2 regions of the Exiguobacterium sp. UBA5002 genome follow, and region 2 is predicted to be linked to the other one. Evidence: riboswitches for the same ligand, from Rfam matches in the RefSeq annotation. Region 2 holds a riboswitch; the other holds the start of a gene.
The links. A riboswitch is a leader RNA that binds a small molecule or an ion and turns the genes downstream of it on or off. The one in region 2 is predicted to bind S-adenosylmethionine.
Positions count from the first base shown of each region.

Region 1 (3,189 bases), on a different contig from region 2:
ATGGACGCCACCTGCGTTCGCGAACTTATACGATTTGTTTTCTTTCTCTTGTTGCTCAAGATACGGTACGTGCTGGAAGTAGTTCGCATCGATTTCTTTTGAAGCGAGCGCTTTGTTCGGAAGTACGTAATCTTGGAACTTCTTGATTTCAAGCTTGTAACCTTTTGCTTCATATTCTTTTTTAACGTGCTGAAGAATCTCAGCGTGCGGTACGTTTGAAGCACCGATGACAAGTGTTTTGTCGTCGCTGTCTGATCCTGATGATTTTTCGCCACATGCAGCAAGACTAATAGCTAAGACGGATACAGCAGCAGTACCTACGAATTTTTTCCAAGTTTTCATGAATGATTCCTCCAATATGATTAAGTTTCGAATTAACGTTTATCGATCGCACGGATCAGCAAATCACCAATGATTTGGATGACGAAGACGATCGCTAAGATTAAGAGTGTCGCAATGACGATGACATCGTTTTGAGAACGCTGGAATCCTTCGATGAAGGCCATGTCCCCAAGTCCACCTCCGCCGACTACTCCGGCCATTGCCGTATAACCGACAAGTGAGACGAGTGTGACCGTGATACCAGAAACGATGGCAGGCAACGCTTCCGGGATTAAGACTTTATAGATGATTTGGAACTTCGTCGCCCCCATCGATTCAGCTGCCTCGATGACACCTTTATCGACTTCACGTAACGCGAGTTCAACCATCCGACCGTAAAATGGTGCAGCACCGAAAATCAGTGCCGGTAATGCTGCCGTTGGTCCGAGGAACGAACCGACGATCGCTGTCGTAAATGGAATCAATAAGATCAGTAAGATGATGAACGGAATCGAACGGAAGACGTTGACGATCAAGCTCAACACTGAATAGAACGCCCGATTCTTGAACAATAACTCTTCGTTTGTCGCATACAATAGTAAACCAATGATCAAACCGAGAACGAATGTCGAAACCCCAGCGATTGCCGTCATATAGACGGTACTGCCTGTCGCTTCCCACACCATGTCCCAATCTAGGTTGTCAAAGAATGAAATCATCGGTGATCCACCTCCACTTCAACATCACTGGCTTGAAGCTTCGTGATGACCGCTTGTGTTGCTTCTGTTTCCCCGATCAACTGAATGAACAGTGTACCGAGTGCCCCTTCCTGTGATTGACCGACGTTTCCGCCGATGATGTTGAACAGGACCGGTGAATCCTTCATGACTTCCGCGAGGATCGGGCTTTCCGCTGTTGATCCGACGAACGTCAACTGAACGATTTTTCCGGTTGGGTACCGTTCGCGTAGTTTCGCGAACGTCAACTCGTTTTCCGAAGGCGACGTCAATTGTTTGACGAACTCCTTCGTCATCGCTTGCTTCGGATGACGGAAGACCTCTGCGACCGGTCCTTGCTCGACGATTTTACCGGCTTCCATGACGGCGACCCGGTGACAGATTTTTTGAATGACGTGCATCTCGTGTGTGATCAAGACGATCGTCAGTTTCAGTTTTTCATTGATGTCAACGAGTAACTCAAGGATTGAGTCCGTCGTCTTCGGATCGAGTGCACTTGTTGCCTCGTCACATAAGAGAACGTCCGGGTTCGATGCCAGTGCCCGAGCGATACCGACACGTTGCTTTTGACCACCGGATAATTGCGACGGATAGGCTTTTTCACGTCCGTCTAAACCAACGAGTTGGATCAGTTCCGCTACCCGTTCCTTGCGGTGTGCTTTCGGGAAGCCACCGAGCTCGAGTGGGAACATGATGTTCTCTTCAACCGTCCGTGACCATAGTAAGTTGAAATGTTGGAAGACCATCGAGACATTCTTACGGACGCCTCGTAATTCCTTTGGTTTTAGTGATGTCATCTCAACACCATCGATTTGGATCGAACCACTCGTTGGTGCTTCAAGCATATTCAGCAATCGGATCAAGGTCGATTTCCCTGCTCCGGAATAACCGATTATTCCAAAAATTTCACCGCGTTCGATTGTCAGATCGACATTCGCGACAGCTTCGACCGCTCCGCGCTTTGAGCGATAAATCTTTCCTACGTCTTGTAAACGAATCACAACTGTCCCTCCTAAAATAAAAAAAGTGCGCGCGTTTTAGAGCAAACGCGCGCACTTTTCAGTACACAAAACCATTTGCTCTCATCTCCCAGACTTTTGTCTGCTGGAATTAGCACCACTTCGGATTAGATCCGCGGTTGCCGGGTTTCATCGGGCCAGTCCCTCCACCACTCTCGATAAGAGTTTCGGTATTAAGTTTGTAGAATATATTCTGAATATTAGCAGGGGTTATTTTTGTTGTCAAACAGTTTTTTCAGAAACTTTTTCGAGGAACGTGAAAGCACGTGTTAAGTCTTCTTTCAAATCTTCCGCGTCCTCAAGTCCAACTGAAATCCGAACGAGACCGTCCGTGATGCCAAGTTCTGCCCGACGTTCTGCTGGGATCGACGCGTGCGTCATCCGTGCAGGAACGGAAATCAGACTCTCGACGGCACCAAGACTCTCAGCGAGTGTGAAGAAGTGTGTCGCCTCGACGAGTTTTTCTGCGTTCGCTGCTGAACCGACATCAAAGCTGATCATCCCACCGAATCCAGTCGCTTGTTTCGCTTGGATGTCGTGACCAGGATGCGATGCAAGTCCTGGATAGAAGATGTTCGAGACGATGTCTTGCGCTTGCAGGAACGCAACGAGATCATGGGCTGTCTCTTCGATCGCATCCATCCGGATACCGAGTGTACGAAGACCACGGACGAGCAAGAAGCTGTCTTGCGGTCCAAGTACGCCGCCTGTCGAGTTTTGGATGAAGTGAAGCTCTTCGCCGAGCGCATCATCTTTGACGACGACAAGTCCAGCGACGACGTCCGAGTGTCCGCCGATGTATTTTGTTGCACTGTGCAAGACGATGTCTGCACCAAGCGCGAGTGGTTGTTGATGATATGGAGTCGCGAACGTGTTGTCGACGACGAGTTTAAGATCGTGACGTTTGGCAATCGTTGCGATGGCTGCGATGTCCGTTACTTTCAACAACGGGTTCGTCGGTGTTTCGACGTAGACGATCTTCGTGTTGTCTTGGATCGCTGCTTCCGTCGCTGCAAGGTCCGTCGTATCGACGAATGTCACTTGGATGTTGAACTTTGGTAAGACGCGTTGCATCAAGCGGAACGTACCACCGTAGACGTCATCCGTCATGA
Region 1 covers NZ_DGYQ01000033.1:90,999-94,187, reverse strand. Annotated here, with positions in the region: gene B4C70_RS10205 (MetQ/NlpA family ABC transporter substrate-binding protein) at 1-342, opposite strand, end outside; gene B4C70_RS10200 (methionine ABC transporter permease) at 375-1,040, opposite strand; gene B4C70_RS10195 (methionine ABC transporter ATP-binding protein) at 1,037-2,059, opposite strand; SAM riboswitch class I at 2,138-2,242, opposite strand; gene B4C70_RS10190 (bifunctional cystathionine gamma-lyase/homocysteine desulfhydrase) at 2,300-3,189, opposite strand, start outside.
Region 1: another riboswitch for S-adenosylmethionine. It lies ahead of B4C70_RS10195 (methionine ABC transporter ATP-binding protein); the one in region 2 lies ahead of B4C70_RS06500 (alpha/beta hydrolase).

Region 2 (3,189 bases):
AAGCCGATCAAGGTCGAGAACAAGAGCGAAACGGATACCATCGTCATCGTCTGCAAGAATGCTGTCCAGATATCACTGTAGTTAACTAGCATCAGCGAGCACCTCCTCAACGGTTACCTGCGCCTGATCGATGTAGTGTAACGCTCGTTTCACTTCTGTCGTCTCACCGATCAGTTCAACGAGTAATGTGCCGAACGGCGTATCCTGCAACTCCGTGATGCTACCGTGCAGGATATTGACATCGACGTCGAAGCGTTTTGCGACTTGCGATAAGAGTGGTTGTCCGGTGTGATGTCCAAGGAAGTGAATCTTATAGATTGGATTCGCATTCCGGGACTCGATCAACTGACGAATCGACGCTGGAATCTCGTCATGCATGACGGAGCGAACGAAATTTTTCGCTGTCTCAGTCTGCGGGTTTGAAAAGACATCAAAGACCGTTCCTGACTCGATCAACTTTCCAGCTTCAATGACGGCGACCCGGTCGCAAATCTCCCGGATGACGCCCATCTCGTGGGTGATCAAGAGAATCGTGATCCCGTACTCGGCATTGATCCGTTTTAATAACTGAAGAATATGATGTGTCGTCTGGGGATCAAGTGCTGACGTCGCTTCGTCACATAAAAGGACGGAAGGTTGCGTCGCGAGTGCCCGGGCGATACCAACGCGCTGTTTCTGCCCACCCGACAATTGATCCGGATAATGATCTGCTTTGTCCGCGAGATCGACGAATTCGAGTAACTCCGTCACCCGGCGGCGAATTTCGTCTTTCTTGACGCCTGCGAGAACGAGTGGTTTCGCGACATTCGTAAAGACCGTGTTCGCATTCAACAGATTGAAGTGCTGAAAGATCATCCCGATCCGTTGTTTTGCTTGGCGTAACTTTTTCGGAGACAGTTGCGTTAAATCTTCCCCATCGACCGTCACCGTTCCTGACGTCGGTCGTTCTAACAGATTGACGCAGCGGAGCAGTGAACTTTTCCCGGCACCGCTAAAACCGATGACCCCAAAGATTTCACCTTTTTCGATCGTCAGGTCGACACCGTCGAGCGCTGCAATCGTCTGATCTTTCGTGACGTACGTTTTTTTGACTTGATGAAATGCAATCATTCCGTTTTCCCCCTTCATTCAACAAAAAAGGTCCCTTCTTGAGAAACAAGAAGAGACCTGGATCCGCACAGTGGCAGAATCCACTCCACTCATCTCTCAGACATCTGTCTGATGGAATTGGCACAGTGCTCATAATGAGTCTGTTGCCGAGGTTTCGTAGGGCCAGTCCCTCCACCTCTCTGGATAAGTATTGCGGTATGAAATTCGTATGTGTGTTGTTGTGTTGTTGCTTATGTCGTAAAACTAATTTTTACATTACGGGTCGAACCTTTAAAAGTCAACCAACTTTTCAAAAATAATCCATTTGGCGCATATCGATGGATGAACAAGTTATGAGTTAGCTTACTGAACGGATCATGATTCGTCAAGAACGATTTGACAAGTCATTTTCGGTCGTGCTACCATCGTTTCAATGATTAATCCGACAATTCCAATATGATATTTATCAAGAGTGAACGAGAGACCTGGCTCTATGACTTCACGGCAACCTGCAATCTGTAAGGTGCTCCGACCAGCAAAGCGCGGCTTTGGATGATACGGTGAAAAACTCGTGGGCGTCCAAGCAGTGACGTCGACGAGTTTTTTTCATGAATGGAGGAAAAATAGTAATGATGAACTATCCTGTATTGACTGGTGCTGAAGCATTTTATCTTCAAGGTGGACCGATCGGCATTCTAATCTGTCATGGTTTTAACGCCACTCCGCAGAGTGTCCGGGACGTCGGTGAGGCATTTGCTGCCGAAGGTTTTACCGTCTATGCCCCGCGCTTACGTGGACATGGAACGAACGTCCGCGAGTTTGAACAATCGACTGCTCGATGTTGGAAGCAAAGCCTGCAAGACGGCTATGAACGTTTACAAGAAACATGCGATCAAGTCTTCGTCATCGGTCAATCGATGGGTGCGACGCTTGCGTTGTCGCTCGCTGCTGACGGCATTCCGTTTGCCGGCATCATTACGATCAATGCCGCACTCTCCGTTCCATCCTATGAAGCACTTTCGTTCGAGGACGGTCCACAGTACTTACCGGAAGGGGCACCGGACATTAAGCGAGCAGCCTTCGAAATCATTTATGACCTCGTTCCGAGCCGTTGTGCGTTCGAACTCGTCCGTCTAATGGATGAGACAAAAGGACGCCTCGGATCCATTCTCCTGCCGACATTGATTCTCTACTCGGCGACCGATCACGTCGTTCCGCCGTCGAGCTCGGATTATCTGCACCAGCACATCGGGACGAATGATAAACGAATCTACTGTCTCCTCAACTCGTACCACGTCGCGACCCTCGATCATGATCAGGATTTGATCGTGCGTGAGACGATTCGTTTCATCGAACGCTCGAGTCGTTTCTCACAGGAAACGGGATAAAAAAAAACAGCTATTCGTCTTCACTTAGAAGCGAACAGCTGTTACATCAAAGGACGACCATCATCGGTTCGTCTTTTTTGTTTATCCTTTTTGGTGTTGCATCGTTTGGAGCGGCTTCGGCTTTCCTGGCACTTCATGGCAGTGGCGGCACCGTGGCTCATACGATTCTGAAGCGCCGACTAAAATGATCGGATCATCATAGTTCGCTGGTTTTCCATCAATCAAACGTTGTGTCCGGGAAGCCGGATCGCCACATGAGAGACAGATCGCCTGAAGTTTCGTCACAAATTCTGCGCGCGCCAGTAATTCCGGCATCTTGCCAAATGGCTCTGCCCGGAAATCCTGATCGAGTCCTGCACAAATGACGCGTTTTCCGTCTTGCGCAAGTGCTTCGATGACTTGAACGATCTCATCATCAAAGAATTGAACTTCATCAATTCCGACAATTTGTGTTTCTTCCGCTACTGCTGCATAGAGATCACGACTCGTCGCCATTGGAATCGCCACGACGGAATTTCCGATGTGAGAGACGACATGCTCTTCATGGTACCGGTCGTCGATTGCCGGCTTGAATACTTGAACGGGCAGTTTGCCGTACTGTGCCCGTCTGACACGACGAATCAACTCTTCCGATTTCCCGGAAAACATACTACCACAAATTACTTCGATCCAGCCGTACTGATTTATTACATGCATCATCGTCCGACACCGT
Region 2 covers NZ_DGYQ01000023.1:106,696-109,884, forward strand. Annotated here, with positions in the region: gene B4C70_RS06490 (methionine ABC transporter permease) at 1-92, opposite strand, end outside; gene B4C70_RS06495 (methionine ABC transporter ATP-binding protein) at 82-1,110, opposite strand; SAM riboswitch class I at 1,197-1,300, opposite strand; SAM riboswitch class I at 1,550-1,651, shown strand; gene B4C70_RS06500 (alpha/beta hydrolase) at 1,719-2,477, shown strand; gene B4C70_RS06505 (thymidine kinase) at 2,559-3,173, opposite strand.